Linked DNA regions of Spirosoma rhododendri. The protein of the gene in region 2 interacts with the protein of the main gene of each other region in a pairwise test. Links are inferred from orthologs where the notes say so. Each region holds a gene or a part of one and is shown on either strand. Other genes may lie near its edges.

Region 1 (9,395 bases), 310 kb from region 2 along the record:
TAATACAACTATTATATATTTCTACGCTTTCGGTTTAATTTATAACATAAAAAAGGGCTGAAACGCGCCATGGTGGCGCGCTTCAGCCCTCCGTTGGTATACACTAGCTTAGTATTTCCAGCGCACGTAGGCTTCCATCGCTTCGTATTCGGCCAAACCAAGCCGGTTGTAGAGCGCGGCCGTGCCCCGGTTGCGCTCTTCGGCCCGTTGCCAGAATTCGCGGGCGTCGGTACCCTGATACACCACGCCATCTTTCTGCGACTGGTGCTTGAAGATACCAAGCCGCTTCTTCATCACCTGATCGGGCGACATCGGCACGGCCATTTCAATTTCGTGGATGTCCCACTCTGCCCAGGCACCCCGGTAGAGCCACACCCAGCAATCCTGCATGAAATCCTTGTCTTTCAACCGCCGAACGGCTTCCATCACCGCATCCAGACAAACCTTGTGCGTTCCGTGCGGATCGGCCAGATCACCGGCTGCGTAAATCTGCTGCGGCTTGATTTCTTCGATCAAATCCATCACGATCTGCACGTCGGCTTCGCCCAGCGGCTTTTTCGCCACCGTACCGGTTTCGTAGAACGGCATATTCATGAAGTGCGCGTTCTCGATGGGGATACCGACAAACCGGCAAGTCGCTTTGGCTTCGCCCATACGAATCAGCCCTTTGATGTACCGTACTTCGGGCGTATCGACTTCAGAATCTTTCTTGTCGCGCAGAAACTCGGCGGCATCTTCAAAAATGCGCGAAGCCTCAGGGCTGTCGATGCCGAATTTGCTGTTGAAATCGACTACGAAATCGGCAAAACGCAGGGCTTCATCGTCGGCCACGGCAATGTTGCCCGACGTCTGGTAGCCCACGTGTACATCGTGCCCCTGGTCGACCAAGCGCTGGAATGTGCCGCCCATCGAGATGATGTCATCGTCGGGGTGAGGGCTGAAAATCAGGCAGCGTTTGTGGGCTGGTTTTGCCCGTTCGGGGCGGTTGGTATCGTCGGCATTTGGTTTGCCACCGGGCCAGCCCGTGATCGTGTGCTGAAGCTGGTTGAACACGTCGATGTTGATGTCGTACGCCTGCCCCGACAGCGCGAGCAGATCGCTCATGCCGTTGTCGTTGTAGTCGCGGTCGGTCAGCTTCAGAATGGGTTTGTTGAGGGCCAGCGACAGGTAGGTCACGGCCTTCTTCTTCATGCTGTTGTCCCACACCACCGAATCAACCAGCCACGGCGCTTTCATCCGCGTCAGCTGCGACGCAGCGGCCTCGTCGATTACGAATAGCGCGTTGGGGTGCGTTTGCAGGTACGACGCCGGGTTCAGTTCCGTGACGACACCTTCCAGCGCTTCCTGAATAACGGGAGCTTTGCGCTCACCCCAGGCCATCAGCACAACACGCTTGGCATTCAGAATGCTGGCAACGCCCATCGTGATCGCTTTGCGTGGCGTTTTCGGCAGCCCGCCGAAGTCACTCGATGCAGCGGCCCGCGTCGAGTTGTCGAGCATCATCAGGCGGGTGTGCGAGTTAATCAGCGACCCCGGTTCGTTGAAACCGATGTGGCCGTTACCGCCAATACCCAGCAACTGAAAATCGAGTCCGCCAGCGGCTTCGATCTTGGCTTCGTACTGCTTTGAAAACTCAGCAACTTCGTCGGTACGAACGGTACCGTCGGGAACGTGGTAGTTGCCAGTCGGAATGTCGACGAGATCAAAAAGCTGCTCCCGCATAAACCGCCAGTAACTCTGCACGGAATCGGGTTCCATCGGGTAGTATTCGTCCAGGTTGAACGAAACAACGTTCTGGAAACTCAGCCCTTCTTCGCGGTGCATCCGGACCAGCTCGGCGTAAACCGTCTTGGGCGACGAACCCGTCGCCAGACCCAGCACTGCCTGCTTGCCTTCGCGCTGTTTCGACCGAATCAACTCGGCAATTTCGTGTGCTACGGCCCGGCTGGCGTTCTTCGCGTCAGCGTAGATATGGGTCGGAATTTTTTCGTAGGTAATAGCCGACTGAATTGGCCCTCCCGCAGGCGGATACCCAGCTACCTGCCCATCGGAACCGTTGAGTACCAGAGACTCCGTAGTCATATTCGGTTGTGTACAGCGTTATGTGAAGCGGCAAAGTTGGCAAAAAATCGGGGCACTATCCAGCCAATGCCCACAGAGACAGGCATATTTTTAAAATTTTTTATCAATTGAGCCGTTACGCCCGGTTAGTGCCCCTGTCGAGCCAGCGAATCAGCCTCGGTGGCGGTAACCAGTGACTCCAGCCCGTTGCTTTCCGCGACAATCCGGTGCGTGTTTGGGTAATGAATCGCGCTTGCCTGATCACGGAACATCAGCCGCAGCAGTTCGCTGTAGATGTGTTGCTTCTCGTCGCCAAAACCGGCCTTCAGTTCGATCTGCTGGTACGCGTCGAAGGTCTTGTGCCGCCCTTTCAGCGTCCGGTCGGACCCGCCGATGTTGGCCGTTACATTGAGTTGCGCGCCGGGGAAAAGGTCCATCAGGGCGCGGGTCGTTTCTTCGTCGGCGACGCAGCGCATCACCATGCGAGTCGGCACCCATTCGTACAGCGTGATGTCGCCCCGTTCGAATAGTAACCTCATCTCCTGCCGGTCCATGCGCCCCGTCTGTGTAAAGCCGTGGTAGAAATTGACAAGCTTCTTGCCAGTTTCGTCGTCACCATATTCAACGGTAGCCTGCACCTGATCTTCAATGTCGTTGCTATCCGGCCGTTTTACGATCTGCGCGGAAACGACGGTACCCTTGCCGAGCCAGCCCGCGAACATATCGAAGAAGTGAACGCCGTGCTCGATGAAAATACCGCCCGACTTGCTGCGATCCCAGAACCAGTGTTCGGGTGACAGTCCTTCATCGCCCGCGTAGTTTTCGAAATAGCCGTGCAGAAATTCGCCCAGCAGCTTTTTGTCGATCAGGTGTTTTACCCGCGCAAACATTGGGTTGTAGCGTTGCATCAGGTTCGTTACCATCAGCAGCCCCTTGCTGGCAGCCAGTTCAAGCATTTCGCGGCCCTGCTCGGGGTTCATCGCCAGTGGCTTCTCGCAGATTACGTGTTTACCCGCGTTCAGGGCCAGTTTGCTTTGCTCGTAGTGCAGAAACGGCGGGGTTGCGATGTAGATCAGGTCGACGTCGGGGTGATTGACTAACTGCTCCAGCGTTTCCAGTTGCTCGGCTCCAAAGCGTTTAGCCGTCGCGATGGCTTCTTCCCGCTTCGAGCCAGCAATGGCCACCAGCCGCGTGTTAGGAGTTTGCAGAAACTGCTGCACGGCAAACAAACCGAAACCGCCCATACCGATTACGCCAATGCCAATTACCTTATGATCGAGTCCTTCGTGTTCCATAACGTCCTTTTTTGTTCGTAGAAACAACTTCCGGTTCGCCGTTTATGTTGGTCAATAAGAGGGAAGGTGTACAGATGGCAATTGCGACGATTATACTGGCGGCTGGTGGTTCGACCCGGCTGGGCCAGCCAAAACAACTTATTCTGGCTGACGGCGAAACGCTGGTCCGGCGCATGGCGCAGCAGGCATTGGCGTTACAGGCGGGGCCGGTCGTGGTGGTGCTGGGTGCCAGTCAGGACCGGATTAGCAACGAACTGGCTGGACTATCCGTAACGACCGTCGTAAACTCGGCCTGGTCGGAGGGAATGGCGTCGTCGCTACGGGTGGGCCTGCGGGCAATCGACTGGGAAACGACCGACGCGTTTCTGGTGATGCTGACCGATCAGCCCTACGTAACGTCGACGCTGCTCCAGCAACTTATCGACACCCGCAATCACACCGGCCGGGGGATCATCGCCAGCCGTTACGCCGAACCCGACGGGGTGCTGGGCGTACCGGCCCTGTTTGACACCCACTACCGGCGCGAATTTCTGGGCCTGACCGGCGATACCGGTGCCCGGAAACTCATTCAGCAATATGCGTCTGACTGCACCAGCGTTCCGTTTTCGCTGGCCGGCATCGATCTCGACACCCCCGCCGACCTGCGTCACTGGCAGGCGCAACAGGCAAGTCAGTAAGCCAGTTGATGTACCCAAAACAGCCCGATCCTTCGTACCTTTGCCCCCCTATGGCCCGACTCCTTGCAATCGACTTCGGCACCAAACGCACCGGCATCGCCGTTACGGACCCGCTTCAGCTAATCGCGTCGGCGCTGGAGACGGTGCCGTCGCATCAGTTGCTGGCCTACCTGAAAGCCTACGTGGAGCGCGAACCGGTCGAGGCTTTTATCGTGGGGTTGCCCAAGCGGCTCGACGGTACCGATACCGACAATACGCCCCGCGTCCGGCGGTTTGTCGAGTTGCTGCAAAAGACACTGCCCGCCATTCCAGTACACTGGCACGACGAGCGGTTTACGTCGGTGATGGCGTTGCAGGCGATGATTGCCAGCGGCAGTACCAAGAAAGACCGGCGCGACAAGGGTAATATCGACAAGGTCAGTGCCGCGATTATCCTGCAATCGTACATGGAAAGTAGCCGGCCAAGAACCTGAAAAAATTAGTTAGTAGATCATGATTCTCCCCATAATTGCCTACGGCGATCCGGTATTGCGGAAGCGGGCAAAAGAAATCGAACCCGGCTCAATCGACGTGAAAAAGTTGAGCGAGGATATGTTCGAAACCATGTATAAAGCGTCGGGCGTTGGGCTGGCGGCTCCGCAGATTGGGCAGAGCGTCCGTATGTTCGTGGTCGACGGGCAGCCGTTCAACGAAGACGAAAAAGAAGAAGACATCGACCAGTCACTGGTCGGTTTCAAGAAGGTGTTCGTCAATCCCGAAATCATCGAAGAAGCGGGCGATGACTGGGGTTTTGAAGAAGGGTGCCTGAGCATTCCCGGCATCCGGGGCGAAATTTTCCGTCCTGAAATCGTGGTCGTGCGCTATTTCGACACGGATTGGAACGAACACGAAGAGGAGTTCGACGGTATGGCCGCGCGTATCATTCAGCACGAATACGACCACCTCGACGGCAAGCTATTCACCGATTACCTACCCACCCTGCGCCGTCAGCTTATCAAGAAAAAGCTGTCTGACATCACCAAAGGCAAAACCGACGCCGAGTACCGGATGAAGTTTCCGAAGTGAGGTAACTTGGACCGGTGTAGCCTGGACGTCCGCGTCTGGGTGGGCGCGTAGCGACCAACAAAGCTGCCGCCTTACGCAGTTGCCCTGACGGGCACCCGGACGTGGACGTCCAGGCTACACATTCATTCGATTGTCTGCGGCACCACGACGGTCGCCGATTTGGTCGCGTCTCTACAACGACCGCACTTTGATGTTACGGAACCAGACGCCCGTATTCCAATCCTGCAAGCCGATGCGACCGCTGAATTTGCCGCTGGCGATGGGGGCTTTGCTGAGTTTACTGGCGGCCATACGCTGCTTCCAGTCGGCACTCGTCAGGTCGTGTTCCTGCACGGTAAAGCCGTTTATCATCACGACCAGCTTGTTTTTGCGCATCGTCACGTCCAGTTGATTCCATTCGCCAAGCGGCTTCGGCTCTTTGATACGCGCATCGGCAATGCTGAAAAAATCGCCGGAGTTGTGCGGGTGCGGCAGTTTCACGTCGCGCTGGTAGAGGTCGTCGTCGCCAATCTGCGCTTCCAGCCCTGTGTCGAAAATCTTCGGATACTTCGCGCTTTCCTGCACGAAGAAAAATACCCCGCTATTCGTGTATCGTTCGAGTTTAAATTCTGCTTTGAACGCAAAATCACCAGCGATGGGGGTGTCCGTTACCAGGTCACCGGCGTCGCGGGCTGTAGCCGCCGGCGTTTTGGGTACGTCGAGATGCAGTGCCCCTTGTTCCACTTTCCAGGATGTGGGTGTGCCTTTGCCGTTGTAGCGGTGCCAGCCTTTCAGGTCGCGCCCATCGAAGAGCAATTGCCAGCCCGCTTTCTTCTCGGATGCCGACAGGGTATTGGGTGCTTGCGCGTAGGTGTTGATCAGGGCAGAGCAAGTGAGTAGGCAAACGGCAGCGAATCGACTAAACATTGAGTTTGATAAAAATGAGTAACGTATTGTAGAAGTAAACGCTGGATTATCGGTTTCTACTGCTATTCATTGTCGTGTTTCTTTGTCTCAAACAGCATCCTGCTGTTTGCTGGTCACTTATTTTTGTTGAAACAGTCTGCTATGAACATCACCCTCCTGCAAACCGAACTCTACTGGCACGATCCCGTGGCCAACCGCGCTATGCTGGAGGAGCAGATTGCCGCCCTGCCGCAGCCCACCGACCTGATCGTATTGCCCGAAATGTTCACGACCGGCTTTACGATGGATGCCCCCACCGTAGCCGAACCCGCTAACCTGACCACCCTGCGCTGGCTGAAGCAGATAGCCGCGCAGACGGGAGCCGTTGTGACGGGTAGTTACGTGGTGCGGGAGAATGGCCCAGCCGGACCGCAGTACGCCAACCGACTAATCTGGATGCAGCCCGACGGACAATACGACGTATACGACAAACGACACCTGTTTCGGATGGCGGGCGAAGACGGTATTTACACCGCCGGGCAACGGCGCATCGTCAAAACGTGGAAAGGCTGGCGCATCTGCCCGCTGATCTGCTACGACCTGCGTTTTCCGGTGTTCAGCCGCAACGTCAGCGATACCGCCGAGCCGTTTGCCTACGACCTGCTGCTGTACGTGGCCAACTGGCCCGCTGCCCGGCGCAATGCCTGGAACGTGCTCTTGCAGGCCCGCGCCATCGAAAACCTATGCTATGTGGCGGGTGTCAACCGGGTGGGTATCGACGGTAACGGTCACCCTTACTCGGGCGATTCAGCCCTGATTAACTTCAAAGGCGAGGTGCTGTTTCGGCAGGCCGACGAAACCGTGGCACACCAGCAAACCCTGTCGCTCGACGAGCTGCAAGCGTTCCGGCAGGCGTTCCCCGCCAACCTCGACGCCGACGCGTTTACGTTGCTGTAGGAAGCGAGTTTGTAGGCTTGCGACGGCCCGGCATTCGGCTATCTTTGCCCGGCCTTTAGGCACATAACCTATGAACCCTTTCTACTTGCTACAATGGACAGGAAACTCCTGCTTACGTACGTCATCGCGGCCATAGCGGCCACGGGTGGCCTACTCTTCGGTTTCGATACCGGCGTTATCAACGTTGCGCTCCCCTTCATCAAACAGGAATGGAACCTCTCCGAAACGGCCGAAGGCTGGGTCGTCGGGGCGGTACTGGCCGGGGGCATGGCCGGTTCGCTGCTCAGCGGTCGGCTGGCCGATGGGCTGGGTCGCAAACGCATCAACATCCTGGCGGCTATCATTTTCGTAGTTGGCTCAGGCATTGCAGCGCTGGCAACCTCGCCGGGTATGCTTATCGCCGGTCGGCTTTTTCTGGGGCTGGCCATCGGTATCGTGTCGTTTTCGGTACCGCTTTACCTCGCCGAAATCGCGCCCAGTAATATCCGGGGGCGGCTGGTAACATTCTTCCAGTTGGCCATTACACTCGGCATTCTCATTTCGTACCTCTGCGGCTATGCCTTCGCCGGATATGAAAATAGCTGGCGGCTTATGTTCTGGGCGGGGTTCATTCCGGCGGCACTGCTGCTGATCGGCATGTTTTTCGTGCCCGAAAGTCCGCGCTGGCTACTTAGTAAAGGCCGCACACAGGATGCACGGACGGTACTGTTGCGACTCCACGAAACCGAAGCTGTCGACCGCGAACTGGGCCAGATCGAGCAAGCCATGAGCGACGAACGGAATCGGAAAGCCGACTGGCGCGAACTGTTCTCGGCCCGGCTTCGCATTCCGCTACTGATCGGCATAGGAATCTTCTTCATCCAGCAGTTTTCGGGTATCAACGCCGTCATTTATTATTCGACGCGCATCTTCGGCATGGCGGGTTTTGGCTCCAGCACCACCTCGATTATGGCTACGGTCGGGGTTGGGGTCGTCAACACGATCAGCACCCTGATTGCCGTTCGTTTCCTCGATCAGTGGGGGCGTAAACCCATTCTGTACGTCGGCCTGACGGGTACGGCGATTTCGCTGGCGACTATTGCAGCCGCGTTCTTTTTCCGCGAATCAATCAGTCCCGACCTGCTCAAACTCCTGTCGGTTGGTGGGGTTTACGTGTACATTATGTTCTTCGCGATCAGTCTGGGGCCAATGGGCTGGCTGCTGATTGCCGAAGTATACCCACTGCGTATTCGCGGATTTGCCACCAGCATGGGCAGCTTCTACCACTGGTTCTTCGATTTCTGGGTCAGCTTCACCTTCCCGATCATGGCCGCGACCTCGCTGGGCAACAACGGGGGTATTTTCATGATCTACACGGGCGTTGTACTGTTTGGCCTGCTGTTTACGCGTTTTCTGGTATTTGAAACCAAAGGCATGAGTCTCGAAGCCATCGAAGAACGCTGGAAGTAGTTTACCCGGCTAGTAAGCTATCCGCGATTCGTTTGCGTCGTGTAGCCTAAATCCGCAACTTGCCATCTGAGTCACCCCTCCTATTTTTTCCGTAAAGCCACTATGTCGTTTACCCAACAAGACCACGCCCAGATCGAAACACAGGGCATCCCCCTCGAAAAAATCAATCAGCAGATTCAGCACTTTGTTGATGGCTTCCCTTACCTCAACGTAATCCGGGCCGCCACCGTCGACGATGGTATCATCCGCGTCAGCGAGGATAAGCTGAACCAGTATCTGCACCAGTTCGATCAGGCGGCAGCGGAACGGGATCTGGTAAAATTCGTACCAGCGTCAGGGGCGGCCACCCGTATGTTTAAGTCGCTGTTCTCGGCCCTCGACGGCAAATCGGATAAGTCAGTAGACGGCTTTTTCGACCGCCTGCCCGACTTCGCGTTTTACGACGATCTGAAAGCAGCCATGCAAGCCGACGGCAAAAGCCTGGACGAAGCCGTTGCCGCTAACGACCGCGCAACGGTGCTGCGCTATCTGCTGGCGACGCCGGGGCTGGACTACGGCAATCTGCCCAAAGGCTTGCTGGAGTTCCACAAATACCCTGACGGGCCGCGCACGCCCGTTGAAGAGCATCTGGTGGAAGGGGCCGCTTACGCCAACTCAAACGGCGTCGTACGGATTCACTTCACCGTTTCGCCCGAACACCGCGACCGCTTTGAGAAGCTGATCGCCGACAACAAAGCGGATTACGAAGCATGGCTGGGTGTGACGTTCGACATCTCGTTTTCGGAGCAGAAAAAAGCGACGGACACGATCTCGGTGAACATGGACAACACGCCGTTCCGCAACAACGACCGCGACGGCGGCCCGGGTTCACTGCTGTTCCGCCCGGCGGGCCACGGTGCGCTGATCGAGAATCTCAATGACATCGACGCCGATATCATTTTTATCAAGAACATCGACAACGTCGTGCCCGACGAAATCAAGGAGCCGACCGTCACATACAAGAAAG
Region 2 (9,582 bases):
TTCTGATACAGCGTATCGGGCAGGGTCATGGCCGGGGCCACCGTGATCGAGTCGCCGGTGTGAATACCCATCGGGTCGAAATTCTCGATGGAGCAGATAATCACGAAGTTGCCGTTGTTGTCGCGCAGCAGCTCCAGCTCATATTCTTTCCAGCCCATCACGCTCTGCTCGACCAGTACTTCGTGTACCGGCGATGCGTGCAGGCCGTTGGTCAGGGCTTTGTCGAACTCTTCGGGGGTGTTGACGAAACCGCCACCCGTGCCGCCGAGCGTGAACGACGGACGGATAACCAGTGGGAAGCCAATTTCCTGCGCGATCTCTTTGCCTTCCAGAAACGAGCGAGCCGTGCGGCCTTTGCAGACACCGGCACCAAGCTCAAGCATCAGCAGGCGGAACTTCTCCCGGTCTTCAGTCGTCTCGATGGCTTTGATGTCGACGCCGATAATTTTCACGTCGTACTTCGTCCAGATACCCGCTTTGTCGCAGTCGATGGCAAGGTTGAGGGCTGTCTGACCGCCCATTGTTGGCAGAACCGCGTCGATGGGCCGCCCCATTTCCCGGTGTTTCTCCAGAATCTCGACAATCGATTTTTTCTCCAGTGGCTTTAGGTAGACGTAATCCGCGTTGATCGGATCAGTCATAATCGTCGCTGGGTTGGAGTTGATAAGCGACACCTCGATGCCTTCGTCGCGGATAGACCGGGCGGCCTGCGAACCGGCGTAATCGAACTCACAGGCCTGACCGATGACGATTGGACCCGAACCAATAATCAGAACCGAGCGGATGTTGGTGTTTTTTGGCATTATTCAGCAGGACAACGAAAAGGCACAGCCGAGTGCTGCACCGGTAATGATCACATTCAACAGGCGGATGATTCCCAACCCGTTGAGGGGTGACTAAAAATCCTGCAAAAGTAGATTGTACGGGGGGGAAAGGCAAGGATACAAACGGAAAAGCCCGTCGATCAATGTCATTGTTAACATTGAACTTGTCTCTGATAGCATCCCTGCCGCTTCGGCGGTCCGATGTCGAGCCGTAGGCCAAGTTGGTGCGAATTAGTTGCAGTGGTGTCAGGTCCCCGACCTGACACGCTCGCGTCAGCCAGTAGCTTCGCCCGGAATGTGTCAGGTCGGGGACCTGACACCACTGAAGACTCGTTGTTAGCCGCTATCGCGGCCCGACAGCAGGGATGCTGTCGGAGGCAATCAAGCCATTGCGATCTGATTCCAGTTGGTGCGCTGATACTGTCGCATCAGGAGCCAGACGACGAGAAGGGCAAGCACGATGCCTCCCCAAACACCGTAGGGGATAAGTGTTAAGATGAAATGCAGCCCGCCGACCAGCGTCAACACTACCAGTGTAAGCAGACTGCGGCCCGTGTTGCTTTGGTTGACGGCGTCGACCGGAACAGAAAATGGCATCCGTCGGTCCGACAGCAGGGCCGACGCCAGCAACATCACGATGGTGTTAGCGTAACCCAGCATTATATCATCTACTTTATCGAAGCCGTTTTTGCCAAGCAGATAAGCCGCCACCAGCAGGTAGAAAGGCGTTACCAGCTTGACGATGATGGCTTTCAGCGCACCCGTCAGAATGTCGCCCGGTTGCCGGATGGGGGCGGCACCGTAGAGCCACGACGCCTTGAAACTATCGGACGCCGATAGCTGATACTGCGCGACCATGCCGTACAGCCCCGCGAAGTAGAGCGAAAACAAGGTGGAGAATTCGCTATTGTTGAACCCACCGCCCCGCACCGACATAAAGACGATGTACACGAAGCCGAAGCCGAGCTGGGGGTAAGTTTTCAACTTGAATTTGCGGTCGCGGCCCATGATCCGCCAGGCAAAGGCAAATGCAGCCCGTTCAAGTAGCGAGCCGGTGAACCACCCGGCCAGTTGATCGAGCAGGCGGGTGGGTTGTGCCACCGTAGCCGCGATGGGTTGCGCGGATTTGCTGTCCTGATCGAGGCTGCTCAATTTCTCAGTAAACGAACCCGTCATAAACTGGCTCATCACCCAGATACCGCCCACCGGCATCAGAATCGCCAGCGCGATGAGTAGCAGGTGATCGGTGTCGAACGTTCGCTGGAGTACACTATCGACCGCCCCGGCCATCCACATCGGCGGTACCAGATAGTGCCACCATTGCCGGTCCAGCGCGTCGCTCAGGTCGGACCGGTTTATCAGGCGCGGAATCAGTTGGTATCCGCCGTAAAATGCAATCGCCATCACGATCTGCACGTAGTTGATGATCTCCCGCAGCTTGTCTTCGCTGATAAACCGCATTAGACCCAGATACAGCAGGTTGGTCAGGAACACCATCAGCATGGCCGACAGCAGACTAAGAAACAAAAACAACAGCCCGGCGACCGGCCCGAACCGATACCCCAGAACAAGGATGCTGCCGATGCCCGTTGCCAGCGCGATAGCGAACAGATAGACCGAAATGTGTGTAATCCGCGCGAGCCAGAGGGTGCGACTGCTAACGGGTCGGGGCAGGATAATCTGATTGTCGGACGAGTCTAGGATAATCGACGAAAAGTCGGAAATCAGCGTCATGGCGCACAGAATCATGACGTAAGCAAACTGGAGAATCAGCGGAAAGAATAAGCTTTCGCGGTCTTTGAACGCCAGTTGCAGCGATAGTAACGTGCCGAACAAGGCGTAAAAGCCGAGTACCTTCAGGAACGTGTTGTTCGGCGGGTCGCTGTCTTTTTTCTGCTGCCCGTAGCGGCCCAGCGTCGTGTAGTTGCGTCGGTTGTCCATCATCAGCTTGACCTGCACGATGGCCCGTAACTGCGAATAATCGGCCCCCAGCCACCGGAACAGCCCTTGCAGCCGGTCGAGAATCGACAAAATGAGCGGTGTCATAGCCGGTTAGTTGGTCAGCGTATTGATAAATTCCCCGGCTACGTCGGTCTGACTATCGCTGCCGGTCATCTGCGCGAACAGTTGCTCCAGCGATTCCGGGCGTTGGTGCTGCAATTCGGCAAACGTCCCGTCGGCAATAATTTGGCCTTTGTTGATGATGATGATCCGGTCCGAAATCTTCTCGACCACGTCCATGATGTGCGAACTGTAGAAGATTGTCTTGCCGCTGTTTGCCAGTTGCCGGATAATCTCTTTGACCAGTACGACAGCGTTAGCGTCCAGCCCCGACAGGGGTTCATCCAGAAAAATAACGTCGGGATTATGCAGCAGGCCCGAAATCAGCAGCACCTTCTGCCGCATCCCTTTCGAGAAGGCCGTCATGCGGGCGTAGGCGTTGTCGGATAATTGAAACAGGCGCAGCAGGTCGAGGGCTTTCCGTTCGATATGCTCCTGATCGAGTTCGTACAGCTGCCCGACGAATTGCAGGTACTCCATCGGCGTCAGTGAATCGTAGAGGGCCGCATTTTCGGGGACGTAACCAATGCGCCGTTTGATGTCGAGCGCGTTTGTGCGAACGTCCATGCCCAGCACCGTCGCGTCACCAGCGAAGTCGGGCAGCATCCCGATCAGAATTTTCAGCGTCGTCGATTTACCCGCCCCGTTCGGACCAATATACCCGACGACCTGCCCCGCGTCGACGCTGAGATTGATGCCGTTCAGCACGGGTGCCCCGCCGTATGATTTGACAAGATTGCGGAGTTCAATAATGGGAGAGGTTGTCACAATAGGATAAGCTAAGCGTGTAAGGAAAGGTACAAAAAAAGTCCCGCCGGGCAGCAAGCCAGACGGGACTTTCGGTAACCGTATTAGATAAGCGGTTAGGCAACTACTTCGGCTGCTTCAACCAGCTTGTTCTTCATCAGGTATTCGGCAATCTGAACCGCATTGGTAGCGGCCCCTTTGCGCAGGTTATCGGCCACGATCCACATGTTTAGCGTGTTGGGCTGCGTTTCGTCGCGCCGAATCCGACCGACAAACACTTCATCACGACCGTGCGCCGTCAGCGGCATTGGGTAGACGTAGTTCTTCGGATCGTCCTGTACGATAACGCCATCGGCATTGCTGAGCAGTTCAACGACTTCAGCCAGATCGAAATCGTTTTCAAACTCGATGTTCACCGACTCCGAGTGACCACCGATCGTCGGGATGCGTACCGTCGTGGCCGTCACCTGAATCGAGTCGTCGCCCATGATCTTTTTGGTCTCGTTGACCATCTTCATTTCCTCCTTCGTGTAGCCGTTGTCGAGGAATACGTCGATGTGGGGCAGCACGTTGAGGTCGATGGGGTGGGGATACACCTTTTTCGCGTCCTGATCGCCTTTGCGCTCGGCAAATAACTGATCGACAGCCGCTTTGCCCGTTCCCGTCACCGACTGATAGGTCGATACCACGATGCGCTTGATTTTGTAGCGATCGTGCAACGGCTTCAGCGGCACAACCATCTGAATGGTCGAGCAGTTGGGGTTGGCGATAATTTTATCGTCGGCGGTTAGTGTATCGGCGTTGATTTCGGGCACGACCAGTTTTTTGGTCGGGTCCATCCGCCAGGCCGACGAATTGTCGACGACGAAAATACCGGCTTCGGCAAAGCGGGGGGCCAGTTCGAGCGAGGTGCTGCCACCAGCCGAGAAGATCGCAACAGCGGGTTTGGCGGCAATGGCGTCTTCGAAGCTGACGACCGTGTACGGTTTACCCTTGAACTCAACCTGTTTACCCACCGACCGCTCGGAAGCGACGGGAATCAGTTCGGACACGGGGAAGTTACGCTCGGCCAGCACCTTCAGGATTTCGCCACCGACCAGGCCGGTAGCCCCCACGACTGCGATTTTCATAATTTATTCAATATTTATTTGAAAATGAGTCGCAAAAGTACGGTAAGAGTTTGACAAAAATTAGGTAGAAATGGTAAAAAAATAGATGACTATCGAAGCGAATAGAGATAGAGGGAGTTTGATGAACAACATAAATAAGCGTTATCGAAGACAACGATTTTAGCTACCTGCGACCAAACAAAAAGTGCATAGAAACGCCGTATACTTTGTTTTTACTTATATAAGAACGACTATTCTCAATATTAGCCAGCCCCCGTGCGTAAAAGAATGAAAGTCCCAGTCCCGACGTCAGATCATAACCGGTTGACACACGAAGGCCATAATCGATCCGTCTTGTCTGATTCGTTTCTGAGCCAAATTCAATATCTGTTGGGCTTCCCTGACCATCCAGAATAATATTATCCTTCCCGCTAAGTGCATAACCAATGTACGGTCCTGCTCCAACTAAGGCCCGACCGGGGCCAGCTTTTAAACTGTACGCGAGCTGGACTGGTACTTCCAGGTAATTGATCTTATGGGACCGCTCAACGACGGGTCCTATTTCCGGGTTGCCGTTTAATGTATACTGCCCTCCCTTCCCCGAATAAAGAAGCTGTGGCCTGATTGACCAGTGACGACTTACTGCGATATCAGCTGTTAGGCCGGCGTGAAAAGCGAGAGTGTTTGGGCCGTCGAAGGTATAGTAAGGCGTTTTGTAAGGCAAGCTTGCCAACTGTCCACCACCAACCAAACCAACACGCATCTGTGCTATCGACAATGTTGACGCGAAGACAAGGATAAGAATACCAAAGAGTAATTTTTTCATGAAATACGCTGAGCTGTTTCATGAAAAGTAAATAATCAGCTAGGGTGATACAAGTTCGTTCCGGAAAATTATCACGTATGGCATCTCTTGTCTTTGCTTTGGATGCAACAAAAAGCATCTCTACTATTAAAGACAAGACAGCTACATATTATTTGGTGCCAGACAATCATCCAATGGCACATCCGTTTCGTTTACATCGGCTATTTGCTCGACTGGCTCGAACAGCGAAAGGCCGACTTTTAAGCAGTCGGGGCGGCAATCAGCGAGGAAACGGTCGTAATAGCCTTTGCCATAGCCGACGCGGTGGCCATGCCGGTCGAAGGCCAGTAGCGGCACAAGGACTAAATCGATAGCAGACGGTTCTACGGGTGTCAGGCCGGTATTTATTGGCTCCGGGATGCCCCACTTGTTTTCGATCAGTGGAGTATCGGCCGTCAGCGGGTAGTGGGTCAGTTGGTTCGTCGTGATGTTGGATACAGAAATCGCAATGTCTACGTCGCGTTGCCAGAGCCAGCGGATGATTGGCCAGGTGTCGACTTCGTTTTGTCGGCGGATGGGCAGAAACGTATGGACCAGCCGTAGTGGGCGGCTTTGTGACTGCTCCGTGAAAAAGTCGATGAAATGAGCTGTAAGCTGGTCGTTGCGCCGGGTTAGTTCGTCGGCGGATAAAGCCTTGCGTTTGGCCAGAAATTCCGTCCGTAACTCGGCTTTGGTCTGGCTCATGCTTCCAGGCAGATGTGCATCCGGTAGTCGAACGGGTTGAATGTGGCGAGTAGTTTTTTCAGGAACGACGCGTCGCGCAAAGCGAACGTCAGGTAATTTTCGGAACGCTCCTGCAACCCGCCGTTCGGAAACAACTCGGCTTTTACCGCCTGCAACTGCCGCAGCCCGACGTCCTGATTACGCTCTTCCGCCCGGCGCATCTTCTTTTCCAGCCGCACAACGGCATTGGCAAATCGCTTCGTTTCTGCCAGAACTGCCTTTTCCAGCGTCGGATCGACCATCATGGCTTTGTGCAACAGCGCATCCAGCCCCTTATTGACGGCTTTATTTTCATTGTCGAACGACAGACTATGCCGGGTGTGGTGATCGACAAATTCGCGCTTGAGGGCCAGATCGTCCTGAAACAACTGCTCCGGCGTCAAACCGAGTTTGGCCACCCGCCGGGCACTGACTTTCGGCACGTACAGTGCGAAACTGCGTGGCATCAGCATCGGAAAGGCCGTCTGGTACTTGTCGAAAACGGGCTTCAGCTGCAACCAGTACGGCACTTCTGAAGGGCCGCCGATATAAGCCAGGTTCGGCAGAATCGTTTCCTGATACAGCGGGCGCAGTACGACGTTGGGGCTGAACCGTTCGGGGTGCTCGTTCAATAGCGTCAGCAACTCATCCTCCGAAAAACGCAGCTTTGTGTGTAACACGCGGTAAGTGCCGTCGTCGGCGCGTTCGATGCGCTCCCGTAGCTGATCGTCCAGATAAAACAGGTTTATGTTCCGGGCGGTAATGACCGTTTTATAGCCAAGTACTTCGAGTTTCTCGGTCTGCTTCTCAACCAGCCCACCGGCCGTTTGATTGAGCAGATCGTCGCGCATGACGGGCAGAAATTTCCGCTTCAGCGCGGCATCGTCGGCATCCAGACAAATCAGCCCCTCGGCACCGAACAGTTCGTTGACGTAATAGCGCACTGCATCGGCCAGCGTGTTGTGGTTGAGGTACGCTTTCTCGAATAGGTGCAGCTTTTCGGGGATCTGCGCGAACAGCGTTTTCAGCTCCTGCGGGTTCATACGCCCCACCGCCCCGCGTTGCTCCGTCTGCCAGGCGTATTGGTTGCCGAACAGCGAAAAATGGTTGATTTCGGGGAAGTCGTGGTCTTCCGTCGCCATCCAATAGACCGGCACAAACTGGTAGTCGGGGTATTGTTGCGCCAGCTTCCGGGCCAGATTAATCGTCGTAACGAGTTTATAGACGATGTACAGCGGCCCGGTGAAGATGTTCAGTTGGTGGCCCGTCGTGACAGTAAACGTGTTGGGTTGCCGGAGTACCGAAAAGTCAGGCTTGTTGGCAATGCCTGCGTACTGCCGCTCCAGCGCATCGACCAGCGTCTGCCGTTTTTGCTCGTCAAACGTCTTTTCGGCGATCTGATGCCGGAAAGCGTCAGGCGTGGGGAAGTGGTTGTAAAAGGGAGCTAGACTGTCTTTCTGAGCGATGTAATCGAGAAAAAGCGACGAAAGCTGGCCCGTTGCGGTAAGGGGCAGGTACTGACAGTCCATGCAGAAATAGCGGTTTACCCCAAGCCAACAAACGAAAAACCCGCAAGGTTCGGAGACTTGCGGGTTCGGGGTTGCAAGTTGTAGCTGCTTGCCGTCCTTAACACACGGCTGGCGATTTAAACAGTACAATGTCTTCGCTCCAGGAATGAATATCGTTATGAGAGTCGTACACCGCAATACGAGCAATCATGCGTAAACTTTCACTATCTAACTCTCGCCAAAGTAACTCTGTGAGCGAACGGGTCTCCTCATAGTACGAATTCACAGTGTAATCTGCCTTGATGTTCAGCACATAACGCTCTCGCCCGGTTAGATCATCCTCGAAGCTTAGCCAAGCTGTTTCGTACTTCCTGCCTTCTTGATTCACAGAGCATAATGTCTGCGTAACCCGCTCTACCAGTTTTTTCGTATCCATGGTAAAAATCCGGTTTTGTCGTTGGTCAATGCGTTTAACAAATCAAGTGCTTCGGGTTTTTCAATACTAAGGTCATATCGTCGGCTCTCATTCCAGTTGCATATCAGTTGCCAATTAATGGCTAACTCCGAATTAGCACCTTTCTCCCGATCAATTTCGTCTTCCAATCGTTTGCGTAGGCCTGACAATGTCAGTAACTGCGTCAGTTCGTGGGTGAAGAACGCATCACTGCCACGTTTGATAGGTTGTTTGACGGAATAGAAATTATCAAAGTCGAGCAATTTACAGATACGAGCTTTTAATGTGAGTTCTGCCGCGTAACCTGCTAGGTAATAAGCTCCTGACGGAAATTTGTCAACCAGAAATTCTGCCTCTGCCAGTCGCTTGTCAGCCAGCTCTAATATGTCATCAATACTCTTCATATGGTGTGGATAGCCTGATTCACATCAGTTAATGACAGTGCCATACAGATCAAACTCTTCGGCGCGGTCAATCTTGACGTGGGCAAAATCGCCCAGACGAACGTACTGTTGGGCCGGAACGAGAACCTCGTTGTCGACTTCGGGCGAATCGGCTTCGGTGCGGCCAATGAAGTAGCCGCCTTCCTTCCGGTCGAACAGCACTTTGTAAGTTTGCCCAACCTTCTCCTGATTCAACTCGCTCGAAATACCCTGTTGCAACTCCATCAGCTCGTCGGCGCGTTCCTGCTTTACGTCGTCAGGTACATCGTCGGGCATACTGTACGAGTGTGTCTGATCTTCGTGTGAGTAGGTGAACACACCCAGCCGGTCGAATCGCATCCGCTCCACGAACTCGTAGGTTTCGTCGAACAGGGCGTCGGTTTCGCCGGGGTGCCCCACGATCAGCGTTGTGCGGAGCGTGATGCCGGGTACTCGTTCCCGAATCGACCGGACCAGTTCTTCTGTTCGCTCACGGGTTATGCCCCGGCGCATCAGTTTCAGCATCTCGGTCGAGCCGGTTTGCAGAGGCATATCGAGGTACTTGCATACGTTATCGCGCTGCTGCATTACGTCGAGCACATCCATCGGAAAGCCCGACGGGTAGGCGTATTGCAACCGAATCCAGTCGATACCCTCTACGTCGGCCAGCCGGTTGATGAGGTCGGCGAGGTTGCGCTTTTTGTAGATGTCGAGCCCGTAATAGGTCAGGTCCTGCGCGATCAGGATCAGTTCTTTGGTGCCTCGTCGGGCCAGTGATTTCGCTTCCGTCACCAGTTCATCCATCGAACGCGATACGTGTCCCCCGCGCATCAGCGGAATGGCGCAAAACGAACAGGGCCGGTCGCAGCCTTCCGCAATTTTCAGGTACG

Evidence for each region.
Region 1: the proteins of HH216_RS06385 (region 2) and def interact in binary tests that used the Escherichia coli proteins (3 or more experiments, as listed by UniProt). The link is inferred for Spirosoma rhododendri from one-to-one orthologs.

What each region holds. Positions count from the first base shown.
Region 1 is NZ_CP051677.1:1,276,540-1,285,934, forward strand. What follows is about bases 3,575-6,311. They hold def (peptide deformylase), read left to right. Parts: upstream 3,575-4,525; coding sequence 4,526-5,098; downstream 5,099-6,311. Other genes in these bases: HH216_RS05040 (nucleotidyltransferase family protein), read left to right, coding at 3,575-4,033; ruvX (Holliday junction resolvase RuvX), read left to right, coding at 4,084-4,506; HH216_RS05055 (3-keto-disaccharide hydrolase), read right to left, coding at 5,270-6,004; HH216_RS05060 (amidohydrolase), read left to right, coding at 6,146-6,311. Outside these bases: HH216_RS05030 (glucosamine-6-phosphate deaminase), read right to left, coding at 109-2,082; HH216_RS05035 (Gfo/Idh/MocA family protein), read right to left, coding at 2,208-3,356; more of HH216_RS05040, read left to right, coding at 3,401-3,574; more of HH216_RS05060, read left to right, coding at 6,312-6,940; HH216_RS05065 (sugar porter family MFS transporter), read left to right, coding at 7,034-8,389; HH216_RS05070 (DUF4301 family protein), read left to right, coding at 8,492-9,395. UniProt on the Escherichia coli protein: Removes the formyl group from the N-terminal Met of newly synthesized proteins. Requires at least a dipeptide for an efficient rate of reaction. N-terminal L-methionine is a prerequisite for activity but the enzyme has broad specificity at other positions.
Region 2 is NZ_CP051677.1:1,582,833-1,592,414, forward strand. The notes cover bases 2,756-5,679. They hold HH216_RS06385 (aspartate-semialdehyde dehydrogenase), read right to left. Parts: upstream 4,763-5,679; coding sequence 3,749-4,762; downstream 2,756-3,748. Other genes in these bases: HH216_RS06375 (ABC-2 family transporter permease), read right to left, coding at 2,756-2,870; HH216_RS06380 (ABC transporter ATP-binding protein), read right to left, coding at 2,877-3,653; HH216_RS06390 (porin family protein), read right to left, coding at 4,926-5,567. Outside these bases: carB (carbamoyl-phosphate synthase large subunit), read right to left, coding at 1-803; more of HH216_RS06375, read right to left, coding at 1,206-2,755; HH216_RS06395 (5-formyltetrahydrofolate cyclo-ligase), read right to left, coding at 5,709-6,290; bacillithiol biosynthesis cysteine-adding enzyme BshC, read right to left, coding at 6,287-7,837; HH216_RS06405 (hypothetical protein), read right to left, coding at 7,935-8,252; HH216_RS06410 (hypothetical protein), read right to left, coding at 8,231-8,674; 30S ribosomal protein S12 methylthiotransferase RimO, read right to left, coding at 8,699-9,582.